DNA from 4 places in the Alkalihalobacterium sp. TH-98 genome. Region 4 is predicted to be linked to each of the others. Evidence: riboswitches for the same ligand, from Rfam matches in the RefSeq annotation. Region 4 holds a riboswitch; each other region holds the start of a gene.

Region 1 (3,400 bases), on a different contig from region 4:
GAGGGCCAGCAATTAGTGTCCTGACCTTTGCACACTTTTGAATGACCGAAGCGACCTCGAGCGGATGGACTGGAGCCCTTCGTATGAAACAAAGGCTACACGCTCTGATCAGTTTAAGATATCTTTAGCGGGCTCAGAAGGCCTTATTTATGGAAAATCGGCAACATTATGGATTTAGAGGACTGAGAGGACCCTATTTGCTTAAATTCACTAAAAGTGACTATAAATACTAAGGAATAAGGGCCTCTGAGTCCGTTACGTACTAAAAGGCATGCTTCTTAAAGGAATAAGGGCCCTTGAGTCCCCTAAAATTTTATTTCTACAAGCAAAGTTTCTTATCTTTTTTATAAAGGATGTTTTCCATGAAGCCTATTACAACACAAGTTTGCATTGAAGTCGAACAAAAAATCGAATATACGAAGAAGTACACAGTCGAAAGAAACTTCGACATGGAGCTCTTCAATGATAAAATTCGCTCACGAGACAAAGAGTTTCTTTTAGAACATGTATTTGATATTTCTTACCGTCAAGCAACAGAAAAGATTGGCTTTTTGTATTTGCATACAAATCAAGGTGTTTTACCACATCTCGTAAAAACCAATCCAACTCCTTTTATTGATACATTTAAGAAGGTAAAGCGACTTTATTAACAGCTACCTTACCTAATAACGGGTAGCTGACTTGCTGTAATAAAGGAGGTAAGTCATTCAAGGACTTGCCTTTAGTTAATTTAAGGATCACCGCTTGCTTTTCGTAAAAACCGGTTTCGATTTCAACCTCGCTTGATATACTTAGTAAATCCGCATAGAATTGTTCCTTTTCTGGTTCGGAAACAAAGACAATTACACTCAATTCATCGTTGGCTCTATCGTTTTGTTGTTGACTTAATGGACGATTAAACCCTTGAAATTGCTCATGCAGAACAAAATCTTCTACCATACTATTTGCTGTTGCATTCTTCCCTGCACCTGGACCGCTCATCGTAATACGGTCAATGGTTGCACCGTCAATACAGACACCGTTCGTCACTCCGTTAATATTATATAACGGATGATCTTTTGTAACGAATGCAGGTGATACAAACCCATGAATAACCCCAGCTTCAATGGAGGTTCTAGCAATCAATTTTATCGCTAATTCATTTCTTTCCGCAAAATCCATCGCCTCCTCCTCAATGACATTAATCCCCTTACAGGAAAAGTTATTTTCATTCGGCCATGAGTTAAACGCAAGACGACTTAAAATTTGGAGTTTATATAATGCATCATATCCTTCAATATCATCTGTAGGATCCGCCTCGGCATAACCTAATTGTTGCGCTTCTGCTAACACATCAGCAAACGACCGATTTTTCTCTTTCATTTCCGTTAAAATATAATTCGTTGTCCCATTCAATATTCCCGTCACAGAATGAATCGGGGTTGTAGAAAATAACGTTTTGAAGCTATTCACAATCGGTATTCCGCCACCAACAGCCGCTTCAAATCCTAAATAAACCCCGTTTTGGCGAGCAAGCTCTTCAAGTTCTTTACCGTGCTTTGCAATTAATTCTTTATTTGCTGTAATAATCGCTGTACCTGATTGAATGAGCTTCACAATATAGCCTTTAGCAGGTTCAACCCCGCCAATTGCTTCAAAGACAATATCGTACTGTTGATTAAAAAACTCATTAGGGTCACTTGTTATAAGTGTTTTTACTTGAGTATAACCACGATCTTTTGTATCGTCCTTCACGAGAATTTTTGTCACCTGAACTTCAGTTTGAAATATCTCCTTTAGTTCCTCTCTTGAATTCAGTAACCTCTCATAAATACCCGAACCGACTGTTCCGAACCCGATAACCCCAACATTTAACATCCTAAGCTCCTCCTTATATAAAACACTAACTTGCGCCCCGTTAACTCCTCAAGCATTGCATTACCGTTCATTTATACTTAGTACCGGCTCTATTCTTCAAACATCTACACCAACTATTTGTGCATAAAATAAAAAAACCTTTCCGATAAGGGAAAGGTTTTTTTTAAAAACGCCTCCACTTATCTTTCAGAGCAATTGCTCTGCTGAAATTAGCACCTTTGTTTGTCTGGCATACAAACCGGTTGCCGGGCGTCATCGGGTCAGTCCCTCAGCCTCTCGTGATAAGTTTTATATTTACAACTAATTATTTGAATTTTAATAGTTATGATTATAATGCGATTATTCTATCTTTGTCAACTTAAAGTTTATATTTGAACTTTCTTTTCTTCCTCTTTTTTAGGAACGGTAGATAAGTTCAGCTCACGTAATTGTGCCTCACTAACCGAACTTGGTGCATTAGTTAATAAACAACTTGCACTAGCTGTCTTAGGAAATGCGATTGTATCACGCAAGTTGTTTCGGCCTGCTAATAGCATAATAAGGCGATCTAGTCCTAACGCAATTCCGCCGTGTGGTGGTGTACCATATTCAAAGGCATCTAAAAGAAAACCAAATTGTTCTTTAGCTTCTTCTTCAGAGAAACCAAGAGCAGAGAACATTTTTACTTGTACATCACGCTGATAAATACGTTGAGACCCTCCACCAAGTTCATATCCGTTTAAAACTAGGTCATATGCTTCTGCACGTACTTGACCTGGATCCGTATCAAGCAGATGTAGATCTTCTGTTTTTGGACTAGTAAATGGATGGTGAAGAGCGACGTAACGATTAGCATCTTCATCAAATTCTACAAGTGGGAAATCAACTACCCATAAGAAATTGAATTTAGATTTATCGATTAAGTCTAGGTCTTTACCAAATTTAAGACGAAGTGCACCTAAGCTGTCATACACAACTTGTTTCTTATCCGCTGCAAAAAATAATAAATCGCCCGGTTCAGCACTCATCGCTTCACGCATGCCTGCAGCCTCTTCTTCGCTTAAGAATTTTGCGATTGGTCCTTTTAACTCGTTTTCTTCGACTTTAAGCCAAGCTAAACCTTTTGCACCATAAATAGCTACAAAATGTGCTAAATCATCAATTTCTTTACGAGTCAGTTTTGTAGCTGCCCCTTTTACATTCAAACCTTTTACAATTCCACCGTTAGCAATCGCATTAGCAAACACTTTAAACTGTGAGTTTTTCATTACATCTGTTAACTCGGATAACTCTAAGCCAAAGCGTGTATCTGGCTTATCTGACCCATATCGATTCATTGCTTCATCATACGTTAAACGCTGGAAAGGAGTTGAAACTTCAATTCCTTTTAGTTCCTTCATGATTTTTGCCATCATGTTTTCCATCATGGCAAGTAAGTCTTCTTTATCCATGAACGAAGTCTCGATATCGACTTGAGTAAATTCTGGTTGACGGTCTGCTCGTAAATCTTCGTCACGGAAACAACGAACGATTTGATAGTAACGTTCGAATCCAGATACCATCA
Region 2 (3,400 bases), on a different contig from region 4:
AAAAATAGTTGATGCAAAACTCTAGGCAAACTCGAAATAATTGACTATTATATTTAGGGTAGCGAAATTAATTTCGGGGAAGGTTTGTAGCATGTCAAAATTTATTGGCGATTGGGGTAATCAGCTCAAGAGCTATAACAAAAATGTTCGGTTATTTTTACTCGCATCCTTTTTAGTGAATGTCGGGATGGGCATTTTCATGATCATTTACAACTATTATATACGTGAACTCGGATATGACGACCAGGTAAACGGGAAAGTAATTGCAATGACAGCGATGGCGTCAGCAATCTTTTTATTACCAGCTGGAATTATGAGTGATAAAGTAGGTCGAAAAAAAGTTATATTAGTTGGGGCAATCTTTGCTTCTGTTACGATGTTAACACGATCCGTATTAGAAGCGGAATCGCTGCTTCTTGTTAGTGCGTTTGCCACAGGGATTTTTATGTCGTTTATTCAAGTGTCTTCTATACCGCTTTTAGCGGAAAACTCTACAGAAAAGCAAAGGGTTCATTTATTTAGCTTTAATTTTGCCCTCATCATGGTTGCAAATGTCATAGGGAATGCATTAGGTGGTACGTTAAGTGATGTCTTACAGGCATTATTTTCGTTTAGTGCGTTGTGGAGTGTACGAATTACATTGCTCGTGGGGTCCATATTTTTCTTTACATCTCTCATTCCAATTATGAAGATTAACGAAGAAAGAAAACTTAAGACCGAAAAAACAGCAGCAAGTTCATTTAAAAATATTTTTAAAACACAAAAGTCCGGGCTAAAAATGATCGCTCTTTTTGCCATTGCACAGTTAATTATTGGCTTTGGTTCCGGTCTTGTTATACCGTATTTGAACATATATTTTACAGACCGCTTTGAAATTAGCAAATCACTTGTCGGTATTATCTTATCTTTAGGTCAAGCGATGACAGCCGTTGCGTTTATGATTGGTCCTGCCGTTGTAAAACGTTTTGGTGAAGTTCGTGCGGTAGTTATTTTACAGTTAGCATCCTTACCTTTCCTTTTACTTACAGCTTATACAGAAAATTTATGGTTGGCAGTTATTGGTTTCCTTTTCCGTCAAGCACTAATGAATGCCGGAAACCCTATTCAGATGTCATTAATGATGAGAAGTGTAGATGACTCAATTAAGGGGTTAGCTAACTCAGTAGGGCAAATGGTCTTCCAACTCGGCTGGGCAGTCATGGGACCGGTTTCGATGACGCTTGTCATGATGTACGGGGCGTATTACGGTTATGCTATCGTTTTTACGATTACAGGTTGTTTGTATTTAATTGGTTCGATTTATTTTTATTTAGTATTTAGAAAAGTTAAATAAACATTTATTTAAAACCTGTTGACAACAATTTTCGACACATGTTATTATTCTTTCATTGAGTAAAGTAATTTAATAGCTTCAAGCTCTTATCCAGAGTGGTGGAGGGACTGGCCCGAAGAAACCCGGCAACCTTTGAAAACATGAAAATGTGTTAAGAAAGGTGCTAAATCCTGCAAGGTGAAATGCCTTGAAAGATGAGAGAAAGGACACTAACATTGTGACTAAACCTTTCTGTTCATCTGTTGACGGGAAGGTTTTTTTTATTACCAACACTTACCTACTATCTCTATATAGGAGTTTGCAAGCCTTATTACTAGTAAGCCAATAGGAAAAATATAGATAGATAAATAGATAGATAAGATGGCGAGAGAGAAAAAACGATTAAAGGAGGCACCATGATAAATTTAAGCGGCATTCGCAAACTTTTTAAAACGAAAGATGGAATTGTTACAGCGGTCGACCGTGTTGACTTAGAAATTAAAGACGGAGAAATATTCGGGATCATCGGTTACAGTGGTGCTGGAAAAAGTACTTTAATTCGTATGCTGAATAGCCTTGAGCGTCCGTCTGAAGGAACAGTTACTATTGCCGGTAAAGAGATGTCTTCGTTAAAAGGGAAATCTCTACGTAAAGCACGGCAAGAAATTAGTATGATTTTTCAGCACTTTAACTTATTGTGGTCGAGAACCGTAAGTGAGAATATAGGCTTCCCATTAGAAATAGCAGGCGTACCGAAAGAACAGCGTCAAAAACGAGTGGAAGAACTGATTAAACTCGTCGGTCTAGAAGGAAGAGGCGGTTCGTATCCTTCTCAGCTTAGTGGCGGGCAGAAGCAACGGGTTGGGATTGCTAGAGCGCTCGCGAACAATCCGAAAGTTCTCCTTTGTGATGAAGCGACTTCAGCATTAGATCCAAAAACAACGGACTCAATCCTAGAACTACTCGTAGATATTAATAAAAAACTCGGCTTAACGATCGTTTTGATTACACACGAGATGCATGTCATTCGAAAGATTTGTCACCGTGTCGCTGTCATGGAAGCCGGGAAAGTTGTTGAGATGGGGCCTGTTCTGGATGTATTTAAAAACCCGCAAGCTGGAATTACAAAACAATTTGTAAAACAGGTGACAGATCCAGAGGAAACGAAGGAAACGATCTCTCATATTATTGAAGATGAATCGGGAAAAGTCGTTCAATTAAGTTTTATAGGGGAAGAGACGGAAAAGCCCCTCATTACGAAAATTATTCGGAAGTTTGATATAGAAGTTAATATTCTACAAGGTAAAATTTCGCAGACGCAAGAAGGGGCATACGGAACACTGTTTATCCAGATTGATGGAGATGTCGTAGAAATTGATCGTGCGATTGCTTTCATTCGTGAAGAAGGAGTACAAGTGGAGGTGATCGATCATGTTTAATGAATGGTTTGCAAAAATGAAATGGGACAAGTTGTGGGAAGCAACGGTCGAAACCATTTATATGACATCAATTTCCGTTGTAGCCACATTCGCCATTGGGCTTGTTTTAGGACTTATCTTATATTTAACAAGTAAAGGAAACCTGTGGGAAAACCGTCCCGCTAATCTAATCGTAAGTACGATTGTCAATGTGTTCAGGTCTATTCCTTTTATCATTTTAATTGTACTACTCATCCCATTTACGAGAATGTTAATGGGAACGATGTTAGGAGCAAATGCAGCGCTTCCTGCTTTAATTATTGGTGCGGCTCCTTTCTATGCCCGTATGGTGGAAATCGCCTTAAGAGAAATTGATAAAGGTGTTATTGAAGCCTCACAATCGATGGGGGCAACAAACTGGCAAATTATTTATAAGGTGTTAATTCCAGAGTCTTTACCTGCGTTAATCTCAGGGATCACGGTAACCGCAATTGCTTTAGTTAGTTACACAGCGATGGCAGGGGTTATCGGTGCTGGAGGTCTTGGTCACTTTGCCTATTTAGAAGGTTTCCAACGAAACAATACAACTGTTACCATGGTGGCAACAATCACAATCTTATTGATCGTATTCATTATTCAATGGATTGGAGATTATTTCACATATAAAACT
Region 3 (3,400 bases), on a different contig from region 4:
AATCTCATCAAGATTTGTCATATCGACAAACGTATATTCAATCCCTAACCGGCTTAAAACTTGGGTTACAAATCGAAATGTTCCGCCGTATACATCTGTTGTAACCACAACATGATCTCCTTTTGATAACAACATAAATGCTGTTGAAATAGCTGCCATTCCCGATGCGAAAGCAAAACCTCGAACTCCACCCTCTAATTCAGCAATCGTTTCTTCTAACGCCGCACGAGTTGGGTTTCCTGAACGACCATAGTCAAACGTTCCAAATTGATCAAAATCAAATTGATGAAAAGTGGAAGCGTGTTGAATTGGCACACTTACAGCACCTGTCTCCTTATCGACTTTCTGATCATTATGCAGCAAGCGTGTTTGAAAAGAAAATTGTTCACTCATTTTATACATCCCCTCTATGAATTCACATGATTAAAGGCCTGATCTAAGTCGTCGATAAGATCTCGGCAATTTTCAATTCCTACTGAAAAACGTAACAAACGGTCGCACACCCCGTTTGCAATCCGTACCTCTATCGGCATATCCGCGTGGGTTTGTGTCGTCGGATACGTCATTAAGCTTTCCACTCCTCCAAGACTCTCTGCAAAAGAAATTAACTTTAATTGTTGTAAAAAAGGATTAACCCACTTAGCATCTTTAATACGGAAAGAAAGCATTCCACCGCGACCAGGATACAGGACTTCAGTTACTGCAGGATGTTTTTCTAAATACGCGGCAATTTCACGTGCATTTTTTTGATGTTGCTCCATCCGAAGAGTTAAGGTCTTCATTCCTCGTATTAGCAGCCACGAATCAAATGGACTTAATATGGCCCCCATTCCATTGTGGTAATAGGCTATTCGTTCACAAAGCTGTTCACCTTTACCTACAATTAACCCTGCAATTACATCATTATGTCCACCTAAATATTTAGAGGCACTATGAATAACGATATCAGCACCTTCATTTATTGGTTGCTGTAAAAGAGGTGTATAAAATGTGTTATCTACAATTAATAGGAGATTATGCTTTTTAGCTAATTGGCCTAGCACTGATAAATCCGCTTCTTGCATTAACGGGTTAGTTGGACTTTCGATAAATAATGCTTTTGTCTTTTTGGTGATTAATTTTTCAAATTCTACTAGGTTTCTAGGGTCACCATAAGCAAATGACAAGCCCCAATTTTTCCAACCATTTTCAAACAAACGATACGTCCCACCATATAAATCGCTTGAGGCTAATATTTCATCTCCTTGCTCAAATAGAGAAAACACAGTTTGAATTGCCGCCATACCTGAACTACAGGCAAATCCTTGATCACCCGACTCTAGTTGAGCGATAGCTTTTTCTAGTACTAACCTTGTTGGGTTTCCTGTTCTTGAATAATCAAAACCAGTTGACTCCCCGATTCCTGTATGACGGTACGCTGTTGAAAAATAAACAGGAGTGTTAATTGTTCCTGTATGTTCATCTAATCGGTTCCCAATTTGTACTAATTTTGTTTCTAGCTGATCTTTGTTCATCATAACTCTCCTCTACTCGTATCAATACAAAAAGCCTTCCTCTTATTAATAAGAAGAAGGCTAAGAAAACGATTTCTATTGGCTATACTTCTTCTTATCTATCAAGCTATACTGACGCTTGCTGGAATTAGCACCTGACTGTATAGATACAGCTGGTTGCTGAGACTTCAACGGGCCATTCCCTCCGTCTCTCTTGATAAGAAAATTAATTTTCAATTTTCACTTGTTACTAAATTACATGAATTATGCAAAAAAAGCAATAGGTTTTGTATGAATAACTTTTTTATTTTAAGCAGACCCCTTCCGCTTTTCTATTTTATTCAGGGGTTGCATCTATTTGTAAGTCATCTTCATTCCCACATACACAACGAATAAATCCTGTTTCATAGTTACCGTCTTTTCCTCGGCTTCCGCGAAGGATAAATTTTTCACCACATTTTTGACAACGAATTACAACACGATATCTTGTGTTTTCAGTCATATTTACACCCCTAACACTCGATCTAGTTTGCCATTTTCACTTTGTGTATACTAAACGTCCACAAGCCAATCATAAATAAAAGCATCGTAATGTGAATATATCTGTCCATTGTTAATAATATTAAATCATAGCTTCCGTGAAGTAAAATGGGAAGCAATAATGAAAATAGCACATAGCGATTACGACGCTTTCTTGAAAACTTCGCTTTCCCCAGATAATACCCCATGATTACTCCAAACAACGCATGACTACTTACGGGAAATAAAGCTCTAAGCCAAGCTGTTTCTAGACCATTTGCTATTATATAAAAAAAGTTTTCTACAGAGGCAAACCCTAATGAAATAGAGACCCCGTAAATAATACCATCATATGTTTTATTAAAAGTTGCATGCTTATACGCAAAGAAAAAAAGGAGAAACCATTTAAAGAACTCTTCAGTAAACGCATACCCGAGAAAAGCAATCGTAAACTCCGAGGTAAATACGCCTTCCACTTCAAATGCATATTGAATGACCATGACTGGAAACACCAAGAGAGCTCCTATAATAAATGTTTTTATGATCATTAGCAATGCTTGGTGACTGACATCATTTTTTAGATAAAAATAACAAAATAAAGCCATGGCTGGACCAGTGGTTGCCGTTATGAGCGAAAACAACGTTCTTCCAATCCTCTCTGAACATCAATCAATTCTTTATATTTTAAACCCTTTTTCTATGTCTTCCCCAGATGAAATTAATACAGCAAGCTTTATTCTTGCTTTTTTTGAATCGTAGTCCTTTCCTAAGAAAACACCTCTTAATTTCAAGTCATGGGCACTACCACGATAGTCATAGGAAGTATGTACTTGTCCTTCTTCAGCACTAGTAGTAACAACTACTTGAACTCCTGCTTTTATAGCTTCCGAAAGATCATCTACCATGTGCGGAGATACTTGCCCTCTTCCTACCCCTTCAAGGACGATTCCTTTTGCTCCCTCGCTCACGGCACATCTTATAAATTTACCATCTGCACCTGCATAGCATTTAATAATTTCCACGTGAGGGAGGTGGTCATTAATTACATAGCAGTCTCTTTCTAGTGGTTTTTGATAAACACTTACAACGTCATTATCGATAATTCCTAAATAACCATAACCAAATGATTCAAATCCTTGCATATTTGATGCATGCACCTTCTTTACATATTTAGCTGACCAGATACGCTCATTAAATACAATCACTGTCCCAATATTATCTAGGCTTTTATCGACTGCAACATATATTGAATTTCTAAGATTTGAATAAACGTCCGTTCCGAGATCATCAGGTGAGCGTTGCGAACCTGTCACAACGATCTTTCTTTGGTCGGTAACAGCTAAATCTAAAAAGTAAGCTGTTTCCTCCAACGAATCTGTGCCATGGGT
Region 4 (3,400 bases):
TCTCTTCGAAAGAAACAATAATGAATGTTTCAGAGCGAGTCCCATCCACTTCAGGGTCTGCTTTAAAGTTCGGAGCAGAAATAACCGTGAATTCAGCTTCGTGGTTTTCTACTTCTTCTTGAGATGGACGGATGAATAATTGTTTTGCAAAAAGGTTATGCCAAGCATATTCGTTAATTACTTGGATTGGTAGACGATAGCTTTTATCAGCACCAGCAAAGCCGCGGAAAACAAAAAGTTCTTCTTGTTCTTTTAAGTAGTTCATTACTTTGTTATATAATTTAGTAAATACTTCTTTTTCAATTGGTTGGTTAACAGAACCCCAGTCAATTTTGTCTTTAACTGAGTCTTCCATAACGATAAATTTATCTTTAGGTGAGCGTCCAGTGTATTTTCCCGTAGCTACACTTAATGCACCTGTTGAAGTTAAAGCACCTTCATTTCTCATTAGTGACCTTTCGACTAATTTAGAAACAGGAAGATCTAGGTGAACATTCTCTCCTCGTAAAATATGCTCTAATTCAGTAGCGAAGCTAATTGTACTCATTGGTCACAAAACCCTCTCTTTTTTATATTTTATAATTATGTTAGTTAGGATTAACAATTAATTTTTTATGTTGAAATTAGTATAACACATTTTACTAAATAGTCTATACTATTATTTCAATTTGTGTGCAAATAAGTTGAAAAATCATGTGTCTAATTTAGTATGGGGTTTATTATATATGAAGGAAAACAGTTTTTGTAACTTGGAAACGCTTTTATAAAGTATCATAATGTTTAAACCTGTATATATAATTGTACCATTCATAAACGCAATCTACTGTTAAAAAAGTTACATTTTAAAGGAATAAAAAAATTAAGAAAAGTACGGCAAATGGATAAGTCATAAGTGAAAAATAGAATTAGGACTAGTAATCATGTGGCCTTTTTATCTATGCTGCATAGTATAGAGGGAAAAGGAGGGAGTGCAGTGGACAGTATTTCAATAATGGACCTTGCGACCGTTTCAGCTGTCGTTGCTGCATTAGTTACGGTTGTAGGAAATGCTTTTAATATTGATAAAAAGTATCGTGCATTGCTAGCCATCGGAGTAGCCTGTCTATTATGGTTTATTCCGAGAGAATGGGGAAATGAAGTGCTAGTTGCTTTAGTGATCGGTTTAACGGCGAGTGGTGTGTACAGTCAGGTGAAACCGAGAGATAATCAAAATGAATTATTAAGGATGCAAATGCGTGAAGAAATTAGAGAAGAACAGGATCAACAAAGGCAAAACCAGATGCAACCAAACCAAAACATGAATCATTATCAAACGACTAATCAACGTTCCAATCGTAATCCTAACCAAAATCAAAATCAAAACCAAAATGTAAACCATAACAATAATCAAGATATAGATACACCTTATTAACCTCATTTTATATTTTGTTTTTTTCGACTTTTATAGATGTCAACTAGCAATAGTTGACATCTTTTACTATGTAAGTTATGATATGTCGCGAACGGATACTCTTATCCCGAGTCGGTGGAGGGACAGGCCCGAAGAAACCCAGCAACCAACACCTAGAAAAAAGGTGAAAAGGTGCTAACCTGCAAAGCGCATGCTTTGAACGATAAGAGGTTAAAGGTGATAAGTCTAACCCTTTTCCTCATGAGGAAAAGGGTTTTCATGGCTATATATGTCTTAATTTTTTACTCACGATGGTGAGGGAATGAGTGCCGTATCAATATTTAACACATTTTATGGGGAAGCTACTTTTATAGGATTGTATTCACCCTAAAAGATGTGTAAAAGGAGGATACTGTTAGATGGTAGAAAAGAAAAGTCGTCGCTTATTCACTTCAGAATCAGTGACAGAAGGGCATCCCGATAAAATTTGTGACCAAATTTCGGATGCGATTCTAGATGCAATCTTAACAAATGATGCGAATGCACGTGTAGCTTGTGAAACTTCAGTAACTACAGGGCTAGTACTTGTAGCGGGTGAGATTACGACAAGTACATACGTTGATATTCCGAAGATCGTTCGTGAAACGGTTCAAAACATTGGCTATACGCGAGCGAAGTACGGATTTGACTCTGAAACGTGTGCCGTATTAACTTCAATTGATGAGCAATCTGCAGATATTGCTCAGGGGGTAGACCAAGCCCTTGAGGCTCGTGAAGGACAAATGTCTGATGAAGAGATTGAAGCGATCGGTGCTGGAGACCAAGGATTAATGTTTGGTTACGCTGATAACGAAACGGAAGAATTAATGCCGCTTCCAATTTCTTTAGCACACAAATTATCTCGACGCCTGACTGAAGTACGTAAAGAGGACATCCTTCCATATTTACGACCAGATGGAAAAACACAAGTAACCGTAGAATATGATGAGAACGGAAAGCCGGCAAGAATTGACACGATCGTTATTTCTACTCAACATCACCCTGAAGTAACGTTAGAACAAATTCAACGTAATATTAAAGAGTATGTCATTAAACCAGTTGTCCCTGCTGAGTTAATTGATGAACAAACAAAATACTTTATTAATCCAACGGGTCGTTTTGTAATTGGTGGACCTCAAGGAGATGCTGGATTAACAGGACGTAAGATTATTGTTGATACCTATGGTGGTTATGCTCGTCATGGTGGGGGAGCATTCTCAGGTAAGGATCCAACAAAGGTTGACCGTTCTGGTGCATATGCAGCTCGTTACGTTGCTAAAAATATCGTAGCTGCCGGTTTAGCTGATCGTTGCGAAGTACAACTTGCTTATGCCATTGGTGTTGCACAACCAGTATCCATCTCAGTTGATACGTTTGGAACAGGTAAAGTATCAGAAGAAGTACTAGTAGGACTTGTTCGTAAGCACTTTGATCTTCGTCCAGCTGGTATTATCAAAATGCTAGATCTTCGTCGTCCGATCTATAAGCAAACTGCTGCTTACGGTCACTTTGGACGTAATGATATTGATCTTCCTTGGGAGCAAACAGATAAAGCGGATGTTTTAAGAACAGAAGCACTATAATATAGGAAAGAAAGGAGCGAATTTTCGCTCCTTTTTTTTATGATAAGGTTTTGAAGAGGTCTACCACCAGCGCCTTGTCTCAGTTAGAAGAAGCCAGCTTAATGTGTGAACGTGACATTTCGTAAGCTTTCTCATATTGGATCAGAAGGTTGTCAAAGATAACTTCCCATGATTGTGTTCTGGCATACTTTCTTGCTTCATAGCCCATCTGTAAGCGCAGCGTATGGTCAGTTAATAGTTTTTCAATGGCATCAATAAAGGATTGTGTTTTTTTCGCTTCACAAATTAATCCTGTTTTTTCATGATGTACAATCTCAGTGACGCCACCTCTGTTGGCGACAATCGCCGGTGTTCCTGATGCTAAAGCTTCTAAAACGACATTGCCGAA

The links. Region 4 has a riboswitch for S-adenosylmethionine ahead of metK (methionine adenosyltransferase). Riboswitches for the same ligand answer to the same signal wherever they lie in the genome.
Region 1: it holds a riboswitch for S-adenosylmethionine, as region 4 does, so the genes downstream of both, AC2VNP_RS15310 (homoserine dehydrogenase) here and metK (methionine adenosyltransferase) in region 4, are expected to answer to the same signal.
Region 2: it holds a riboswitch for S-adenosylmethionine, as region 4 does, so the genes downstream of both, AC2VNP_RS07400 (methionine ABC transporter ATP-binding protein) here and metK (methionine adenosyltransferase) in region 4, are expected to answer to the same signal.
Region 3: it holds a riboswitch for S-adenosylmethionine, as region 4 does, so the genes downstream of both, AC2VNP_RS03335 (methionine biosynthesis PLP-dependent protein) here and metK (methionine adenosyltransferase) in region 4, are expected to answer to the same signal.

The regions. Positions count from the first base shown of each region.
Region 1 is NZ_JBYCKM010000044.1:50,788-54,187, reverse strand. It holds gene AC2VNP_RS15320 (hypothetical protein) at 38-178, shown strand; gene AC2VNP_RS15315 (hypothetical protein) at 363-650, shown strand; gene AC2VNP_RS15310 (homoserine dehydrogenase) at 625-1,857, opposite strand; SAM riboswitch class I at 2,034-2,145, opposite strand; gene aspS (aspartate--tRNA ligase) at 2,223-3,400, opposite strand, start outside.
Region 2 is NZ_JBYCKM010000017.1:41,131-44,530, forward strand. It holds gene AC2VNP_RS07395 (MFS transporter) at 92-1,333, shown strand; SAM riboswitch class I at 1,417-1,534, shown strand; gene AC2VNP_RS07400 (methionine ABC transporter ATP-binding protein) at 1,729-2,751, shown strand; gene AC2VNP_RS07405 (methionine ABC transporter permease) at 2,744-3,400, shown strand, end outside.
Region 3 is NZ_JBYCKM010000009.1:27,447-30,846, forward strand. It holds gene metC (cystathionine beta-lyase) at 1-393, opposite strand, end outside; gene AC2VNP_RS03335 (methionine biosynthesis PLP-dependent protein) at 408-1,514, opposite strand; SAM riboswitch class I at 1,606-1,717, opposite strand; gene AC2VNP_RS03340 (hypothetical protein) at 1,831-1,995, opposite strand; gene prsW (glutamic-type intramembrane protease PrsW) at 2,018-2,653, opposite strand; gene AC2VNP_RS03350 (asparaginase) at 2,690-3,400, opposite strand, start outside.
Region 4 is NZ_JBYCKM010000004.1:71,609-75,008, reverse strand. It holds gene pckA (phosphoenolpyruvate carboxykinase (ATP)) at 1-547, opposite strand, end outside; gene AC2VNP_RS00910 (hypothetical protein) at 974-1,411, shown strand; SAM riboswitch class I at 1,510-1,620, shown strand; gene metK (methionine adenosyltransferase) at 1,810-3,012, shown strand; gene AC2VNP_RS00900 (glycosyltransferase family 4 protein) at 3,092-3,400, opposite strand, start outside.